3 regions of the Bradyrhizobium centrosematis genome follow, and region 2 is predicted to be linked to each of the others. Evidence: predicted binding sites of a transcription regulator. Region 2 holds the regulator's gene; each other region holds the start of a gene.
The links. The regulator PhoB, encoded in region 2, activates phosphate uptake and scavenging genes when phosphate is short. The targets are predictions, from matches to a motif close to TGTCATNNANCTGTCAT.
Positions count from the first base shown of each region.

Region 1: P6U31_RS26715 (alkaline phosphatase D family protein) is a predicted target of PhoB. The motif match lies at 3,066-3,082, and genes of this name have one in related genera.
Region 3: phnF (phosphonate metabolism transcriptional regulator PhnF) is a predicted target of PhoB. The motif match lies at 4,632-4,648, and genes of this name have one in related genera.

Region 1 covers NZ_CP120703.1:5,592,487-5,598,940, reverse strand. Annotated here, with positions in the region: gene P6U31_RS26735 (DHA2 family efflux MFS transporter permease subunit) at 1-160, shown strand, start outside; gene P6U31_RS26730 (SDR family oxidoreductase) at 452-1,189, shown strand; gene P6U31_RS26725 (NAD(P)H-dependent flavin oxidoreductase) at 1,253-2,254, shown strand; gene P6U31_RS26720 (hypothetical protein) at 2,365-2,784, shown strand; gene P6U31_RS26715 (alkaline phosphatase D family protein) at 3,171-4,745, shown strand; gene P6U31_RS26710 (aldo/keto reductase) at 4,945-5,763, shown strand; gene P6U31_RS26705 (hypothetical protein) at 6,070-6,300, opposite strand; gene P6U31_RS26700 (hypothetical protein) at 6,400-6,454, opposite strand, start outside.
Region 2 covers NZ_CP120703.1:7,325,207-7,331,660, forward strand. Annotated here, with positions in the region: gene P6U31_RS34580 (aspartate aminotransferase family protein) at 1-765, opposite strand, end outside; gene P6U31_RS34585 (GcrA family cell cycle regulator) at 1,224-1,736, shown strand; gene phoB (phosphate regulon transcriptional regulator PhoB) at 1,976-2,683, opposite strand; gene phoU (phosphate signaling complex protein PhoU) at 2,707-3,423, opposite strand; gene pstB (phosphate ABC transporter ATP-binding protein PstB) at 3,435-4,256, opposite strand; gene pstA (phosphate ABC transporter permease PstA) at 4,253-5,098, opposite strand; gene pstC (phosphate ABC transporter permease subunit PstC) at 5,100-6,089, opposite strand; gene pstS (phosphate ABC transporter substrate-binding protein PstS) at 6,227-6,454, opposite strand, start outside.
Region 3 covers NZ_CP120703.1:7,169,088-7,175,541, forward strand. Annotated here, with positions in the region: gene phnL (phosphonate C-P lyase system protein PhnL) at 1-671, opposite strand, end outside; gene phnK (phosphonate C-P lyase system protein PhnK) at 694-1,491, opposite strand; gene P6U31_RS33835 (alpha-D-ribose 1-methylphosphonate 5-phosphate C-P-lyase PhnJ) at 1,484-2,380, opposite strand; gene P6U31_RS33840 (carbon-phosphorus lyase complex subunit PhnI) at 2,377-3,480, opposite strand; gene phnH (phosphonate C-P lyase system protein PhnH) at 3,485-4,093, opposite strand; gene phnG (phosphonate C-P lyase system protein PhnG) at 4,098-4,562, opposite strand; gene phnF (phosphonate metabolism transcriptional regulator PhnF) at 4,683-5,414, shown strand; gene phnE (phosphonate ABC transporter, permease protein PhnE) at 5,596-6,444, opposite strand; gene phnE (phosphonate ABC transporter, permease protein PhnE) at 6,441-6,454, opposite strand, start outside.

The sequences.
Region 1 (6,454 bases), 1.7 Mb from region 2:
GCAGGCTGTCGCCTGGGTCGGTCGCACCTTGCAGCAGCAGGTCGATTTGCTCGCTTATATCGACGTGTTCTGGACGCTGGCGGTCATTGCGGTGCTGATGATCCCCACGGCCGCGATACTCCGCCCGATCAAGCTGGGTGGGCCGGCGCGGGGGCATTGATTGCGTTGCTGTTGCAAGTGGCGAGCTTCGATCACGAAGATGCTGCCACTCACGCCCCCACTTTCAGCCATCGCCGACACGACGATGGTCCGGAGAGCGAGCAGGTCTCCTCGTCCGGCGCGTCCCATTTCCCGGTGCGATCTCCGACTTGTAAGTCTGAAAAAAGAACTGAATTTAACGATCAGAAAAAGTTGCACGGCGCGCAAACGATCGCGCCCGTCATTTGACAGGTCCATTTTAGAACTATAGCCTGCAGCCGGTCATCTGAGCTCTTGCTGGAGGAGGCGAACCTTGCCGAAGCGAAACGCGACAGCTGCCGTGATCGGGGCCGGCGACTTCATCGGATCCGAGATCGCGAAGAAATTCGCGGCGGAGGGGTTCACGGTCTTCGCCGGCCGCCGCAATGGCGACAAGCTGGCGCCGCTGGTGCGCGACATCGAGGCCTCAGGCGGCGAGATCCACGCCCGCTCGCTCGACGCGCGGAAGGAGGACGAGGTCATCTCCTTCCTCAACGACGCCGACAAGCACGCACCGCTCGAAGTCTGCATCTTCAATGTCGGCGCCAACGTCAATTTCCCGATTCTCGACACCACCGAGCGCGTGTTTCGCAAGGTCTGGGAGATGGCCTGCTATTCCGGCTTCCTTGCGGGTCGCGAGGCGGCGCGGCTGATGCTGCCGCGCGGCGGCGGCAACATCTTCTTCACGGGCGCGACCGCAAGCTTGCGCGGCGGCAGCGGCTTTGCCGCCTTTGCCAGCGCCAAATTCGGCCTGCGCGCGGTGGCGCAGGCGATGGCGCGCGAGCTCGGCCCGAAGAACATCCATGTCGCCCATCTCATCATCGATTCCGGCGTGGACACCGAATGGGTGCGGCAGCGCCGGCTCGAGGCGCTCGGGCCGAATGCGCTGGATAATCCCGATCTCTTGATGCCACCGTCTTCGGTTGCTGACGCCTATTGGCAGCTTTACCGGCAGCCGAAGAGCGCCTGGACGTTCGAGATGGAGATTCGCCCGTTCGGAGAGAAATGGTGACTGCGGCGCAAAAGTCCGGCTAGACTGAGCCCAACCCAAGCAAAATTCCGGGAGGAGAACGACGTGAAGACCGCGATCACCGAGCTGTTCGGCATCGAGCACCCCATCATCCAGGGCGGCATGCATTTCGTCGGCTTTGCCGAGCTGGCTGCTGCCGTCTCCAATGCCGGCGGGCTCGGCATCATCACTGGTCTCACCCAGAAGACGCCGGAGCTGCTCGCCAAGGAGATCGCGCGCTGCCGCGACATGACCGACAAGCCGTTCGGGGTGAACCTCACCTTCCTGCCGACCTTCTCGGCGCCGCCTTATCCGGAATATATCGCAGCCATCGTCGAAGGCGGCATCAAGGCGGTGGAGACCGCAGGCCGCAGCCCGGAAGCCTACATGCCGGCGCTGAAGGCCGCCGGCATCAAGGTGATCCACAAATGCACCTCGGTGCGCCACTCGCTGAAGGCCGAACGCATCGGCTGCGACGCCGTCAGCGTCGACGGCTTCGAGTGCGGCGGTCATCCCGGCGAGGACGACATTCCCAACATGATCCTGCTGCCGCGTGCGGCCGAGGAGCTGAAGATCCCGTTCGTTGCCTCCGGCGGCATGGCCGATGGGCGCAGCCTCGTCGCGGCATTGTCGCTGGGGGCGGCCGGCATGAACATGGGCACGCGCTTCATCGCCACCAAGGAAGCACCGGTGCATCAGAACGTGAAGAACGCGCTGGTCGCGGCGACCGAGCTCGACACCCGTCTGATCATGCGGGCCTTGCGCAACACCGAGCGCGTGCTGAAGAACGCCAATGTCGACCGTCTGCTCGAGATCGAGCGCGAGAAGGGCGACAAGCTGACGATCGACGACATCCACGATCAGGTCGCGGGTGTTTATCCCAAGATCATGCTGGACGGGCAGATGGATGCGGGGGCCTGGAGCTGCGGCATGGTCGCCGGGCTGATCCATGACATCCCCTCCTGCAAGGAACTGATCGATCGCATCATGACTGAAGCGGAAACCATCATCCGCAGCCGCCTAATGGGGTTCCTGGATGGGACGGGGGCAACGCGAAAGGTCGCCTGACACCGCCAAACTTCTTAACCACGGCGGCACTCGACCGCTGGAATTGCGCGCGACGCCTCCTAAATTGGGGTAAATTACCTCTTTCATCATGGAATTTCAGGAGGCGTCCCGTGGTCCTGAAAAGCGTTCCTTTTGCAGTTGCCGTTGCCCTGGTGCTCGCAGCGTGTGGCATCGCGCGCGCTGACGACTACAAGCCAGACGAATATCTCAGTCTCGATCTCTCCAAAGCCGTGCTGTCGCCGAAACGGCTCGGGCCCGAGACGCAGTTTGCACCGGTCGCGCTCGAGGCGCGCGGCGGCAATGACGCGCAGGCGCGCGCCGAGCCAGTCGATGTGCCGAAGAAGGTTGCGGCCGAACGCGTTCGTGTGGCCGAGCCGAAGGCCGCACAGGCCAGGAGCGCACAGCCGCGCGGCGCGGCCCGCGCCAAGCTTGCGCATCGTCACGGCAATGCGCTCGACGCACAGGCGATGGACACCCGCATCCAGACCTGGCCGTGCCGCTCCGGCGGCATCTGCAACTGGAAGCGGTAATCGCAGCACTCTCTTCGCCTATCCCCGCAGCGCCAGGGCAATCGCTTGATGTCGTTTGGGGGCCATCCTTCGAGACGCCCGCCGTTGGCGGGCCCTCAGGATGAGGACCGAGTGCGTTTGGCTGGTTTCAATGGGCTCCGATGCCGCTTAGCCTCATCCTGAGGAGACAGCTGAAAGCGGTCGTCTCGAAGGACGAGGCGCGCGCTCAGCCCGCGAAGAGCCATATGCGATTGCCCTGCCGCAAGCGGGAGGGGAGAAAATCGCCTCGGCTGCATCTCGTTCGTCATCCGCTCGTCGTAAAACCGTAGGCGCGGAGTCAAGAAACCGTAAGCTGCAAGTCAAGGAGCGCAGGCACCTTCCGTCGCGATTCGAGGAAGGTCTCCTGAATGGCAATGCTCCGCGCGCAGCGCGCATGGACCCGACGGCAATTCCTGGCCCGCTCCGCCTCTAGCCTCGCTATCGCCTCGCTCGCGAAGCCTCACCTAAGCCGCGCCGCCGATCGGCCGCAAATCGCAGGCGGCATTCAGTCCGGTGACGTCTGCGGCGATGGCTCCGCCGTGATCTGGGCGCGAGCCGACCGTCCCGCGCGCATGCAGGTGGAATGCTCGACCGTCGAGAGCTTCAAGACCATCATTGCGTCGGCTTCGCGCGATGCGGTGCCGGAGGCCGATTTTACTGCAAAGCTGCTGCTGAACGACCTGCCGGCCGGGCAGGACATCTTCTATCGTGTCCGCTTCGACGACATCGCAACCGGCGTTCCCGGCGAAAGCCGCCTCGGCCATTTCCGTAGCGCGCCGGCAGCTGGCCAGTCGATCTCGTTTGTGTGGTCCGGCGACGTCGCGGGGCAGGGCTGGGGCATCGACGTTTCGCGCGGCGGCTATCGCAGCTATCGCACCATGCTCGACAACCGTCCGGATTTCTTCATTCATTCCGGCGATCACATCTACGCCGACTGCACGATTCCGTCCGAGCAAAAGCTGCCGACCGGCGAGATCTGGCGTAATCTGGTGACCGAGGACAAAGCCGAGGTCGCGCACACGCTGGCGCAATTCCGCGGCAACTACAAATACAACCATCTCGACGAGAATTTCCGCGCCTTCCATGCCGAGGTGCCGATGCTGGCGCAGTGGGACGACCATGAGGTCACCAACGACTGGTCGCCGACCGGCAGCTACGATGAGGCAGGCTTTGAGCAGGACGGGACTTCGCGTCTGGTTGCGCGCGCCCGCCGTGCCTTCTTCGACTTCATGCCGATCCGCGATATCGGCACGCGGCAGGGCCGGGTCTATCGCAAGATCGGCTACGGTCCGCTGCTGGATGTCTTCATGATCGACATGCGCAGCTATCGTGACGAGACCTGGAACAAGGGGAGCGATCACCGCGGCTGGATCCTGGGGGCCGAGCAACTCGCCTGGCTGAAGCGCGAACTCGCAGCCTCGCGCGCGACCTGGAAAGTGATCGCGGCCGACCTGCCGATCGGCCTGGTCAGCCTGGACGCCGTCGCGCTCGGCGACGGGCCGCCTGACCGGCGCGAGCACGAGATCGCCGATCTTCTGGCGTCCCTCAAGCACGCCGGTGTGCGCAACATCGTGTGGCTCACCGCCGACATGCACTACACCGCCGCGCATTACTACGATCCGAACAAGGCGCAATTTAGGGATTTCGAGCCGTTCTGGGAGTTCGTCTCCGGTCCGCTGCATGCCGGCACTTGGGGCCCGGCCGAACTCGACGACACCTTCGGCCCGGTCGCGATGTACCAGAATGGCTGCAGCGCAGCGCAGGGCGAGAATTTGGCGCCCTGCTTCGGACTGCAGTTCTTCGGCCGGGTCGACATCGACGGCCGCAGCGGCGTCATGACCGTGACCCTGAAGGACGTCGACAACCGCGATCTCTGGTCGGTCGATCTCGTGCCACAGCCACAGCCGCAGCCGCGCCCGGCAGTGGTGGCGCAGCATTCGTGAGGGAGCGAGCCTTGCGCGCCCGGCCGTGACGGCGGGGAGGCAGGGCGCGCCTGCCAGTCTTAACCCGATCTTGATTGGCCGCCTCCCGCCTCCCTCGCTATACTGACCACTCCCGCCACCTCTTTTCCATCACCAGAGAGTTTGCAGCCCGCGGCTTCGCCGCGCGTCCGGCGGGACGCAATATGTCAGGAGTTAGCTCATGGACGATCTGAAGACACAGGGCATCAGCATGCCCAAGCTCGGCCTCGGCACCTTTCGCATGCAGGGCGATGCCTGCCGCGCTGCGGTCGAGAGCGCGCTGTCGATCGGCTACCGCCATATCGACACCGCCGAGATGTATGCCAATGAGGAGCCGATCGGCGCAGCCATCGCAGCGTCCCGCCTGCCGCGCAGCGAACTGCACGTCACGACCAAGGTCTGGCACGAGAACCTCGCGCCGGACGCGATCCGGCGGGCCATCGATGCGAGCTTGAAGAAGCTCCGGCTCGACCATGTCGATCTCTATCTCGTGCATTGGCCGTCGAAGGCCGCGGATTGGGGGGCAGTGTTCGAGACCTTGATGAGGCTGAAGGAGGAGGGCCGCACGCGGGCGATCGGCGTCGCCAATTTCACCACCGCGCTGCTCAAGATCGCGGTCGAGGACATCAAGGCGCCGATTGCCTGCAACCAGATCGAATATCACGCGATGCTCGATCAATCGAAGGTGCTGGCCTATCTCGCGCCGAAGTCGATTCCGCTGGTCGCTTATTGTCCGCTGGCGCAGGGGCGCATTGCCTCGGATTCGGTGCTGGCCGAGATCGGTGCCAAGCACAACGCGACCGCGGCGCAAGTGGCCCTGAAATGGCTGCTCGACCAGGACGGCGTCGCCGCGATCCCGAAAGCCTCGCGCCGCGAGAGCCAGCAGGCCAATCTCGATGCGCTGAAGATCACGCTCGATGATGCGGACCGCAGCAAGATCGCCGCGCTGCCGAAGGATCGACGCTGCGTCAATCCGGGCTTCGCGCCGGCGTGGGACTAAAGCATGATGAGTTTTGGTTGAATCGATGTGCGCTCAGGGCTCGATTCACCTCTCCCGCAGGGAGAGGTCGGAGCGCATCGAAGATGCGGTCCGGGTGAGGGGATCTGGTCTTGCCGAGTGCCGCGGCCCCTCACCCGGATTGCGCTGGACTTTGCATCGCCAGGGCAATCCGACCTCTCCCCGTTGGGGAGAGGTGAATCACCGACAGCCCGCCGAATCTAACTTCATAACGCTTTAACTCGACGGGTTTTCGATGCGCAAAGAAATGGCCCCGCGAGGGGGGCCATTTCCAAGTTGCGCGCTGCATTAGTCCCAGTGACGATGGCTGCGCTTGATCACCACGACGCGGTCGCCATGGTGGCCGCGATGCCAGCCATAATCGCGATGCCTGCGGAATTCGGCGCGGGCGCCGTACGGGCCGTGATGATGATGGTGATAGCCGCCACGCTTGATCACCACGGTCTCCGCGCTTGCCAGCGTCGGCGCCGCGATCACGAGCGCGCCCAGGGCCGCAACCACATAACCAAGCTTCTTCATGATGTCCTCCTCCAATTCAATGCACATCTAAACCGCGCATTGATGCGAACGTTCCGGAGGAATAGCGGGAGAATTCTGAACGGCTGTTCAGATCGATGCTTAGTCGCAGCGCTGTTGCGTGGGCGTTGGTGCGCCTGTCGCGACGTATTTGCCG
Region 2 (6,454 bases):
GATCGGGAAGCCGGCGCCGAGCGCCTTCGCCAGCGACATCACGTCAGGCGTGACGCCGGTGCGCCGATGCGCGAACAGATCGCCGGCGCGGCCCATGCCGGTCTGCACCTCGTCGAATGCGAGCAGCAAGCCCTTCTCGTCGCAGAGCTGGCGCAGCGCCTTGAGGAAGCCGGGAGGTGCCGAGCGGACGCCGCCCTCGCCCTGGATCGGCTCGATCAGGATGCCGGCGGTGTGCGGACCGATCGCCTTCTTGACGGCTTCGAGGTCGCCGTGCGGCACCTGGTCGAAGCCATCCATCGGCGGGCCGAACCCTTCGAGATATTTGGCGGAGCCTGTCGCGGCCAGCGTCGCCAACGTGCGGCCGTGAAAGGCGCCTTCGAAGGTGATGATGCGGTAGCGCTCCGGATGGCCCTTGGAGAAGTGATGATGGCGAACCAGCTTGATCACGCCCTCCAGTGCCTCGGCGCCGGAATTGCAGAAGAACACGAAGTCCGCAAAGCTCTCGCTGCACAGGCGCGCGGCGAGCTTCTCGCCGTCCGGGCTCTGGAACAGGTTCGACATGTGCCACAGCTTGGTCGCCTGCTCCTGCAACGCCTTGATCAGATGCGGATGGCAATGGCCGAGCGCGTTCACCGCGACGCCCGAGGTGAAATCGAGATAGCGATCGCCGTTGGTCGCGATCAGCCAGCAGCCTTCGCCGCGTTCGAAACCGAGGTTGGCCCTGGCGAAAACGGGGAGCAAATGCGGCGCTGCGCTGTTAGTCATGACGGTCACTTGATGTTGCGGACGGTGTGAGGCGTGCATTGCGCAACGCACCATTGACCGGCCCGGAAAACGAAACGTGCCGCCTTTTAAGGGCGGCACGCGGCACTATCTTATGCTTGGTGAACCCGGTGTCAATGCCACCTGGAAAGCCTCAGGAAAGGCTGATTCCGTAGTCTTGCGGTGGCGATTTTGCGGGTTTTTCACCACGGAACATGTGGAAGCGAGTCGGCGGACTCTTGCGCGTGAGTCACGCCATATTGTAGCGTTTGAACTGTCAGATACGACATCTCGTGCAGCGGTTCTGATCCCAAGAGTCCTCATGTACCGGCGTAAACGTTCGGGCGTCAGTCACGCGCCCGGCGAGCCTTAAGGGATTCTGACGGCACGGGTTTTTCGAGGCTTAGGCATTCGCCGCAAGGGCGCCAGGACGGCAGCCGCGCGGCGAGGGAAAGGGTGCAATGACGGTTTTGACCTGGTCCGATGATCGCGTCGAGCAGCTTAAGAAGCTCTGGGAGGCCGGGCTTTCGGCCAGCCAGATCGCAGCAGAGCTCGGCAATGTGACCCGCAACGCCGTGATCGGCAAAGTGCACAGGCTCGGTCTGTCCGGCCGCGCCAAGAGCCCGTCATCGGCCGCGCCCCGGCCGCGCAAGGCGCGTCCCGCACAGCACATGATGCGGGTGACGCGCCCCATCGCGCGCGGCAACACTGCGCTGGCGCAAGCCTTCGAGGTCGAGGTCGAGGCCGAACCCGTTACCTACGACAACGTGGTGCCGATGAGCCAGCGACTGTCGCTGCTCGAATTGAACGAGGCGACCTGCCACTGGCCGGTCGGCGATCCCTCGAGCCCGGATTTCTTCTTCTGCGGCGGCAAGGCGCTGTCCGGCCTGCCCTACTGCGCTCAGCACTCGCGCGTGGCCTATCAGCCCGCGGCGGATCGCCGGCGCGCACCGGCGAAGCCGGGCCCGCGGTGAGCTTGTTCTGAGATCAAGAAGCAGCCGTCCACGGTGACGGTTGAACAATCCGATGTCGTCCCGGACAAGCGCGCCACAAGCGCGCGCAGATCCGGGACCCATAGCCACCGCAGGATGTGGTGACGGGGACTCGGAGTTACCTATTTCGCAAAACAACCACGCCCTGTGGTTATGGTCCCGGATCTGCGCTGACGCTTGTCCGGGACGACACCAATATCGCGGCGGCTCTCTAAATTAGCTTACGTCTGCTCGGCCTTCGCGAAGCGATCGTCGAGTGCGTAGCCGGCACCGCGGACGGTGCGGATCGGGTCCTGCTCGCGGCCGAGATTGAGCAGCTTGCGCAGGCGGCCGATATGGACATCCACAGTACGCTCGTCGATGTAGATGTCGCGGCCCCAGACGCTGTCGAGCAGCTGCTCACGCGAGAACACGCGGCCGGGGTGCTCCAGGAAGAACTCCAGCAGGCGATATTCGGTCGGGCCGAGATCGATCGGCCGCCCCGAACGCGCCACGCGGCGCTTGTCGCGGTCGAGCTCGATGTCGCCATAGGCGAGCACGGTGGCGAGCCGCTCCGGGCTGGCACGTCGCAGAAGACCCTTCACGCGCGCCAGCAGCTCCGGCACCGAGAACGGCTTGACGATGTAATCGTCGGCGCCGGTCGCAAGCCCGCGCACCCGCTCGCTCTCCTCGCCGCGCGCCGTGAGCATGATGATCGGCAGCTGCTTGGTCTCGGGACGGGTGCGCAGGCGGCGGCACAGCTCGATGCCGGACAGGCCCGGCAGCATCCAGTCGAGCACGATCAGGTCGGGAATGTGCTCCTTGAGGCGGGTGTCGGCATCGTCGCCGCGCATCACCGTCTCGACGTCATAGCCGTCGCCTTCGAGGTTGTAACGCAGAAGCTCGGTGAGAGCTTCCTCGTCCTCAACCACCATAATGCGTGCGCCCATGGTGTCGTCGCTCCTTCAAGTCTTCAGGTATTCGGAATCGTCGTGGCGAACGTGGTCATGTCGCCCTTCGGCCGCTTGTCGGTGATCGCCTGGCCCTCGATCATGTAGAACACGGTCTCGGCGATGTTGGTGGCGTGGTCTCCGATCCGCTCGATGTTCTTGGCGCAGAACATCAGATGGATGCAGAACGAAATGTTGCGCGGATCCTCCATCATGTAGGTGAGGAGCTCGCGGAACAGCGAGGTGCAGATCGCGTCGACTTCCTCGTCGCCCTTCCAGACCGCCATCGCCGCCGGCAGATCGTGCGCGGCATAGGCGTCCAGCACGCTCTTGACCTGCTGCTGCACGAGGTCGGTCATGTGCTCCAGGCCGCGGAACAGTTTGAGCGGATGGAAATCGGTCTCCAGCGCCGCGACGCGCTTGCCCATGTTCTTGGCGAGGTCGCCGATCCGCTCGAGGTCGGTCGCAACGCGCATGGCGCCGACGATCTCGCGCAGATCCACCGCCATCGGCTGGCGCCGGGCGATGGTGAGCACCGCGCGCTCCTCGATGCGCTTCTGCAGCGCGTCGAGATCGGCGTCGGTGGTGACGACGCGCTGGCCGAGCGCGATGTCGCGGCGGATCAGCGCGTCGACGGACTCGACGATCATGCGCTCGGCGATTCCGCCCATCTCGGCGACCAGGCGGGTGAGCTCCTGGAGGTCGGTGTCGAAAGCCTTTGCGGTATGTTCAGAACCCATGTCCCGTCTCCTCAGCCGAACCGGCCGGTGATGTAATCCTGCGTGCGCCGGTCGCTCGGCGACGTGAAGATCTTGCTGGTGTCGTCGAACTCGATCAGTTCGCCAAGATACATGAAGGCCGTCTTGTCCGACACGCGCGCCGCCTGCTGCATGTTGTGGGTGACGATCGCGATCGTGTAGTTCTCGGACAGTTCCTGGATCAGCTCCTCGACCTTGGCGGTCGAGATCGGGTCGAGCGCCGAGCAGGGTTCGTCGAACAGGATCACCTCGGGCCGCACCGCGACGGTGCGGGCGATGCAGAGGCGCTGCTGCTGGCCGCCGGAGAGCGACAGGCCCGAGGCGTTGAGCTTGTCCTTGACCTCGTTCCACAGCGCGCCGCCGCGCAGCGCCTTCTCGACGCGATCGTCCATCTCGGACTTCGAGATCTTCTCATAGAGGCGGATGCCGAAGGCGATGTTCTCGTAGATCGTCATCGGGAACGGCGTCGGCTTCTGGAACACCATGCCGACCCGGGCGCGCAGCAGGTTCAGGTCCAGCTTGGGGTCGAGGATGTTGGTCTGGTCCAGCATGAGCTGACCGGTGGCGCGCTGCCCCGGATAGAGGTCGTACATCCGGTTGAAGATGCGCAGCAGGGTCGACTTGCCGCAGCCCGACGGGCCGATGAACGCGGTGACGCGGTTGGTGCCGAGCGTCAGGTTGATGTTCTTCAGCGCGTGGTGCTCGCCGTAATAGAAGTTGAGGTTGCGCACCGTCACCTTGGCGGGCGCTTCCGGCAACGGCTGCTGCGAGGCCAGATGGGCGTTTGAACTCACGGATACGGACAGGTCGGTCATTTTGCAGTCCTCTCGGCGCCGAGGATGCGCGCGCCAATGTTCAGGGCAAGCACGGTGATCGTGATCAGCAGCGCGCCGCTCCAGGCGAGTTGCTTCCAATAGGCGTAGGGGCTCTGCACGAAATTGTTGATGGTAACCGGCAGGTTCGCCATCGTCTTGTTCAGGCTGAGGCTGAAGAACTGGTTCGACAGCGCGGTGAAAAGCAGCGGCGCGGTTTCGCCGGCGACACGGGCGGTGGCGAGCAGCACGCCGGTGATGAGGCCGGAGCGCGCGGCGCGGTAGGCGATCCGCTTGATCACCAGCGAGCGCGGCAGACCGAGCGCGCTTGCCGCCTCCCGCAGCGCATTCGGCACCAGCAGCAGCATGTCCTCGGTCGTGCGCAGCACAACCGGGATGACGATGACGGCGAGCGCCAGCGCACCTGCGATGGCCGAGAAGCCGCGCATCGGCACCACCACGGCACCATAGATGAACAGGCCGATGATGATCGAGGGCGCCGAGAGCAGGATGTCGTTGATGAAGCGGATCACCGAGGTCAGTTTGTCGTTGCGGCCGTACTCGGCAAGGTAGGTGCCGGCGAACAGGCCGAGCGGCGCGCCGATGCCGACGCCGAGCACGGTCATGATCAGCGAGCCGACGATGGCGTTGAGCAGGCCGCCTTCGGTCGAGCCGGGCGGCGGCGTGTTCTCGGTGAAGATCTGCAGGTTGAGGCCGGCCAGGCCGTTGTAGAGCAGCGTCACCAGGATCAGCGCGAGCCAGGTGACGCCGAAGGCGGCGGCGGCGACGCAGAGCCCGCGGACCACGATGTCCTTGCGGCGGCGACGTACGTAGATCGGGTTCATCTCACTTCCCCGCCTTCTTTTCGAGACGCAGCAGCATCAGCCGCGCGGCCGCGAGCACGAAGAACGTCAGCACGAACAGAAGCAAGCCGAGCAGGATCAGGCCGGATTGGTGCAGGCCGTCGCTCTCGGCGAACTCGGATGCGATCGCCGCCGAGATCGTGGTGCCCGGCGCGAAGATCGACGAGGAGATCCGGAACGAGTTGCCGATGATGAAGGTCACCGCCATGGTCTCGCCGAGCGCGCGGCCCAGCGCCAACATGACACCGCCGATGATGCCGACGCGGGTATAGGGGATGACCACACTGCGGACGACTTCCCAGGTGGTGCAGCCGACGCCGTAGGCGGCTTCCTTCAGGACCGGCGGCACCGTCTTGAACACGTCGACCGAGATCGAGGTGATGAAGGGCAGCACCATGATGGCGAGGATCAGCGCGGCGTTGAACAGGCTGAGATAGGACGGAGGCCCGGCGAAGATCGCGCCCAGCACGGGGACGCCGTCGAACACCCTGATCATGAAGGGCTGGAACGTGTTGGCGAGGAACGGACCCAACACGAAGAAGCCCCACATGCCGTAGATGATCGAGGGAATGCCGGCGAGCAGCTCGACCGCCATGCCGATCGGGCGGCGCAGCCATTGCGGGCACAGCTCGGTGAGAAAGATCGCAATGCCGAGACCGACGGGAATGGCGATCAGCATCGCGATGAAGGAGGTGACGAGCGTGCCGTACATCGGCCCGAGCGCACCGAGCACGGGCGGATCCGCCGACGGCGCCCAGCGCTGCGTCCACAGGAAGGAGATGCCGTATTCCTTCATCGCCGGAAAGGCCCCGACGATCAGCGAGACGATGATGCCGCCGAGGATCAGCAGCACCGAGATCGCGGACAATCGCGTGATCCAGTAGAAGGTCACGTCGCCGAGCTTGAACGCGCTCAAGGCCTTGGCGCGGTCGTACGGTCCGGCGTCGTCGATTACATCGCTCTGAACGGCCATCTCAGCCACGCCAATCCCCTGTACCCATTATATACGCTTGTTGCCGGTTGTTGTGGTCTTGCGCTCCGGACACGGCGCAAGGCCGATCCGGAGCGGAGGTTTTTCGAGCTCCCGGCGCGATGTCCGGGACAGGAGCGTTAGCTCTTGATCTCGGCGGCCCAGGTCTTCTCGATCAGCTTGACGACGCTGTCCGGCATCGGGATGTAGTCGAGCTCTTCAGCCGCCTTGCCGCCGTTCTTGAAGGCCCAGCGGAAGAACTTGATGGCCTCCTGCGAGGCCGCCTTGTCGGTGGCATCCTTGTGCATGAGGATGAAGGTCGCCGCCGTGATCGGCCAGGACTTGTCGCCGGGCTGATCGGTCAGGAT
Region 3 (6,454 bases), 160 kb from region 2:
TCGACGATACGGTCGGCAATCAGATGTCGGATTTCATCGTCGTGCACAATGGCCACCATGGCGACGTTCTGGCGCTTCTTCTCGGCGACCAGCTCGACCACCACGGCGCGGTTGGCGGCGTCGAGCGAGGCGGTGGGCTCGTCCAAGAGCAGGATCGGCAGGTCCGAGATGAAGCCGCGCGCGATATTGACGCGCTGCTGCTCGCCGCCCGAGAAGGTCGCGGGCGGCAGCTGCCAGAGCCGCTCGGAAATGTTGAGGCGGTGCAGCAGCTCGCCGGCGCGGGACTGCGCCTCGGTCCGCGTCATGCCATTGACGATCAGCGGCTCGGCGACGACGTCGATGGTCGCAACGCGAGGCACCGCGCGCAGGAACTGGCTGACATAGCCGATCGTCGAGCGGCGGATGTTCAGGATCTGCCGTGGCTCCGCGGTGGCAAGATCGACCACCGTGCCGCGATGGCGGATACCGATCCGGCCGGCGTCGCAGCGGTAGTTGCCGAAGATCATCTTCAGGATCGACGATTTGCCGGCGCCTGACGGCCCCGACAGCACGACGCATTCGCCGGGGTCGACGTGGAAGGTCACGCCGCTGACGACAGGCAATTCGATGCCGCCCTGCAGGTGCATCGTGAAGGTCTTGCGGGCATCGGCGATGTCGATCATGGCGGTCATCGGAAAACTCATCTTGTAAAGTTCATGGCGGCAGGATCGAGGAGACGAGGAGCTGAGTATAGGGCTCGCGCGGATCGTCGAGAACCTGATCGGTCAGGCCGGTTTCGATGACGCGGCCGGCCTTCATCACCATCACGCGATGCGACAACAGGCGCGCCACCGCGAGGTCGTGGGTGACGATGATGACGGCGAGGTGCAGCTCGGCGACGAGGCTGCGCAGCAGGTCGAGCAGGCGGGCCTGCACGGAGACGTCGAGGCCACCGGTCGGCTCGTCCATGAACACCAGGCGCGGCTCGGTGACGAGGTTGCGCGCGATCTGGAGCCGCTGACGCATGCCGCCGGAATAGGTGCGCGGCGCATCGTCGATGCGCGCGATGTCGATCTCGACGCGGGTGAGCCAGTCGGACGCGGTCTCGCGGATGCGGCCATAGTGATTCCACCCCACCGCCATCAGCCGCTCGCCGACATTGGCGCCGGCCGAGACTGCCATGCGCAGGCCCTGCGCGGGATCCTGGTGCACGAAGCCCCAATCGGTGCGGAACAGGAACCGGCGTTCGGCCTCGCCGAGGGTGGCGAGATCGCGCGCGACACCGTCGCGCATCCGATAGGAGACGCGCCCTGCGCTGGCTGCGAGCTGGCCCGACAGCATTTGCAGCAGCGTCGACTTGCCCGAGCCGGACTCGCCGACGATCGCGAGCACCTCGCCGGGATAGAGCGAGAACGAGACATCGCGGCACGCAGCGATGCGGCCGAACGACTTGCTGAGCGATTCCGCGACCAGCAGCGGCTGATCGTTGTCGAGCGCGCCCTGGTCAACCATTTGATCTCTCCTGCGCCTTCTCCTTGTACGGCGCGGCGCTGAGGCTGCCGTGATGGCCGGCGGCCTGGCGGCTCTCGCAATAGTCGGTGTCGGAGCAGACGAACATCCGCCCGCCCTTGTCGTCGGTGACGATCTCATCGAGATAGGAATCTTCCGCCCCGCACAGCGCGCAAGGTGCGTTGAACCGGTACGGCTCGAACGGATGATCCTCGAAATCGAGCGACACCACCTGCGTGTAGGGCGGGATCGCATAGATGCGCTTCTCGCGGCCGGCGCCGAACAATTGCAGCGCCGGGCAATTGTCCATCTTGGGATTGTCGAATTTCGGCGTCGGCGACGGGTCCATCACATAGCGGGCGTTCACCTTGACCGGATAGGCATAGGCCGTGGCGATGTGGCCGAAGCGGGCGATGTCCTCGTAGAGCTTCACATGCATCAGGCCGTATTCGGCGAGCGCATGCATGCGCCGCGTCTCGGTCTCGCGCGGCTCCAGGAAGCGCAGCGGTTCCGGGATCGGCACCTGATAGACCAGCACCTGGTTCGCACGCAGCGATGTCTCCGGGATGCGGTGCCGGGTCTGGATCACGGTCGCATCAATCGTCGCGGTCGTCGTGGCGACGCCGGCGGTCTTGGCGAAGAATTTGCGGATCGAGATCGCGTTGGTGGTGTCGTCAGAGCCCTGGTCGATCACCTTCAGCACGTCGGCAGGACCGAGGATCGCGGCGGTGACCTGCACGCCGCCGGTGCCCCAGCCATAGGGCATCGGCATTTCGCGGCTGGCGAACGGCACCTGATAGCCGGGGATCGCGATCGCCTTCAGGATGGCGCGGCGGATCATCCGCTTGGTCTGCTCGTCGAGATAGGCGAAATTGTAGGCGGGCGCGTTCATTCCGCGGCCTCCTTCATGGCAGCGGGCGCATTGGCATCCGCGAACTCCTGACGCAGCTTGCGGAGCAGTCCGAGCTCGGACTGGAAGTCGACATAATGCGGCAGCTTGAGATGCTCGACGAAGCCCGTCGCTTGGACATTATCGGAATGCGACATCACGAATTCCTCGTCTTGCGCCGGGGCCAGCGCCTCTTCGCCGAGCTCTCGGGCGCGAAGCGCGCGGTCGACCAGCGCCATCGACATGGTCTTGCGCTCGCTCTGGCCGAAGGCGAGGCCATAGCCGCGGGTGAAGCACGGCGCTTCGGTCGCCGAGCCCTTGAACTGATTGACCATCTGACACTCGGTCAGCTCGATCGCGCCGAGCGGCACGACGAGGCCGGCGTCTTCCGCGAAGAATTCCACCTCGACCTCGCCGAAGCGGATCTCGCCGGCGAACGGGTGGTTGCGGCCGTAGCCGCGCTGGGTGGAATAGCCCATCGCCAGCAAGAATCCTTCGTCGCCCCGCGCGAGGTTCTGCAGGCGCAAATCGCGGTCCGCCGGAAAATTCAGCGGCTCGCGGGTGAGATCCCCGACGCTGGCGCCGTCCTCGGCCTGCGGCGAGGATTCGATCAGGCCGTCGCGGCCGAGAATGTCCGTCACGCGCGGTGTCGGCGCGGTGGACGCTTCAGCCGCCGCCGGCGCCTCCGGCACGAATCCCTGCGCGAGCGAGGGATCGAGCAGGCGGTGGGTATAGTCGAAAGTCGGCCCGAGGATCTGGCCACCCGGAATGTCCTTGAAGGTCGAGGACACCCGCCGCTGCACCCGCATCGTGCCGGTGTCGACCGGCTCGCTCGCGCCGAAACGCGGCAGCGTGGCACGGAAGGCGCGGGTCAGGAAGATCGCTTCGATCAGGTCGCCGCGTGCCTGCTTGATCGCGAGCGCCGCGAGTTCGCGATCGTAGAGCGAGCCTTCGCTCATGACGCGATCCACGGCGAGGCCGAGCTGCTCCGAGATCTGGTCGAGCGTGAGCTCCGGAACGCGCTGGTCGCCGCGCCGCTCATGTGCGAGCAGGCGATGGGCGTTCTCGATGGCGCGTTCGCCGCCTTTGACTGCGACATACATGCTTTCAGCTTCCCTTGCTCACGACGCGGGTGGTGCGGGGGATCGCGACCACGGCATCATCGGCGACCAGCACCACGTCGATGCCGCGCGGAAACAACGCCTCGTTGAGATGCAGGCGCTCGAACAGATCGAACGGCCTGATCGACGCCTGCAGCGTCGCGGTGCCGTCGATGCCCGGTCCGCGCAGCTCGAAGGGGCGGCCCGATTCGAGACTCTCGACCTGCACGATCAACGTGGTCGAACGATCCGGATATTCGCTGGTGCCGAGCGCGAAGCGCTCCAGCGCTAGCAGCAAGGCGCCGTCGCCGATCAAGGCGAAGCTCGCGATCGAACAATCCTGCACCACGGGCGCACCGGTATGGAATTTCAGCCATTTCACCACGTCCGGGCTCTCCGCCATCCGCGCATCCAGCCACAGCGGCGTGTCGTGGTCGAACAGAGTCAGCGCGATCGCGGCGGTGCCGCGCATCATCGTCCCGGGCGTCCCCGCTGCCGGCACGATGCGCTGGACCGAGCCGGGGCGCGCCATCGCATCCATCACCGAGCGAAAGGTCGATTGCGCCGACAGCACCTTGTCGGCGAAACCCGGCGGCAGTTCCGCAATCGTCGTCATGACCTCACCCCTCACCGCGCACCATGGTGTAGAAATCAACCTTCGTCGCAGCGGTCTCGGCCGCAGCCCGCTGGCGCGCGGCCGTCAGCTGCTCGCGCAGGGGCGCGATCACGTCCCGCTCCACCGCGCTACCGAAATCGCGGGATTGCACCAGCGCATCGCACAGCGCAATCAGCCGCGCCTTCTCGCCGTCGCGCCCCAGCGTGTAGCCGAAGCCGACCTCGCCGCTCTCGAGCCGGACCGCGGCACGCGACACCGTGGCTTCGCCAAGGTTGAACGGCGCGCCGTCGCCGCCAATCCGGCCGCGCAGCATGACCAGGCCGTTTTCCGGCGCCCGCAGATCCCGATGGGCCGGGATGCTTAGGTTGCGGAGGCGGGCGGCGATCTCGCCCGCCTCCGCGTTCGCCAGCACGGCCATCGCGGCCTTGCGCTGGGCTTGCTGGTCATTGTGCTGGGTCACCCGATCCACCGAACCTCTTGAGAGAACTTGCCGCGCCCAAGTTGTCTATGATAATAGACAACTTCATACGGGAGCGCCATGACTGTTTCGTGACAAGTCCGTGATTTCTGGGCTAGGCTGACCGGCGATATGAGCATGCAAGACACTGCATCGTCCGGCGTGGCACTCTGGCGCCTCGTTGCCGACGGCATCGAACGCGGCATCGCCGACGGCCGCTTTGCGGCCGGCGACAAATTGCCGGGCGAGATGGAGATCGCCGAAACCTATCGCGTGAACCGCCACACCGTGCGGCGCGCGCTGGCGGCCCTTGCCGAGCGCGGCCTTGTGCGCGCCGAGCGCGGCAGCGGAACCTATGTCGAGGCGCAGAAGCTCGCCTATCCCTTACGCTCGCGCACCCGCTTCTCGGAGATCGTCGGCGCCGGCGGCCGCGAGCCGCGCGGCCAGCTGATCGAGGCCTCCGATGATGTCGCGACCCGGGAGCTGGCGCGCGAGCTGGGCTTGAAAGCCGGCGCTCCCCTGGTCCGAATCGAGGCCATCCGCCTCGCCGACCGCACGCCGATCTGCGTCTCGACCACTTGGCTGTCGGCCGAGCTGTTTCCGAATGCGGGCGCGGTGTTCGCCGCCACGCGCTCGATGACGAAGCTGCTCGCGCATTATGGCGTGCGCGACTATCGCCGCGGCGCCACCCGGATCACGGCCGGCATCGTGGACGCCACCGACGCAGCCCGGCTCGATCTCGCGCTGGGACGCCCGATCCTGGTGGTCGACGCCACCGACCACGATCTCCAGGGCAAGCCGCTGGTGACGAAGCATTCGCGATTTGCCGCGGAGCGGGTCGAGTTTCTGGTGGAGAACGGGTGAGGTTTCTGTTGAGCGGTGCGCTGTCTTCCCCTCTCCCCTTGTGGGAGAGGGTGGTTCGCCGCGCAGCGGCGAGACGGGTGAGGGGTTCTGTCCGCGCGCACCAATGCTTATTGAATTCTCGGAGAGAACCCCTCATCCGGCGCTTCGCGCCACCTTCTCCCACAAGGGGAGAAGGGAAGGACTACGCCACTGCCCGCTTTCCAATAATCGCAAACCGCAGCTTGCCCGAGATGAAATCGATCGCGGCGACCGCGACCAGAATCATCAGGATCAGGAACGACACCTTCTGCCATTCCAGCACGCGGATCTGCTCGGCGAGCTGGAGGCCGATGCCGCCGGCGCCGACGATGCCGATGATGGTGGCCGAGCGGGTGTTCGACTCGATGAAATAGAGCACCTGGCCGGCGATGACCGGCAGCACCTGCGGCAATAGTCCAAAGCGGATCTCGTGCAGCGCGCTGCCCCCGGAGGCGCGGATGCCTTCGACCTGCTTCTGGTCGGCGCCCTCGATCGCCTCCGAGAACAGCTTGCCGAAGGCGCCGAAATCCGACACCGCGATGGCGAGCACGCCGGCGAACGGGCCGAGCCCGACCACGTTGATCCACACCAGCGCCCAGATCAGCGTGTCGACCCCGCGGATCGAATCCAGGATGCGGCGTACAGGGAAGCGCAAGATCTGCGAGGGTATGACGTTGCGCGCGGCCAGCAGGCTGACCGGCAGCGCGAAGACAGCGGCGAGCGTCGTGCCGAGCAGCGCGATCGAGAGCGTCTCGCCCAGCGCCTTCAGATAGGCCGGCAGCGAGGAGCCGGGATCGGGCGGGATCATCATGAACGTGATCCAGCCGAGCTGGCTGAGGCCCGCGAAGAACCGCGACGGCGAAAAATCGAGGTCGACGAGGCCGTAAACGAGGAGCGCGAACGCCGCGACGATCATCGCGGGCATGGCAAGACGCGCCGAGGCCGGCCGGTCGAACACGTCGGGGTAGCGCGCGCGAATCTCTCGCGCGTCGACCTCGTGCGGCTTCGTCACGTCCGCACCT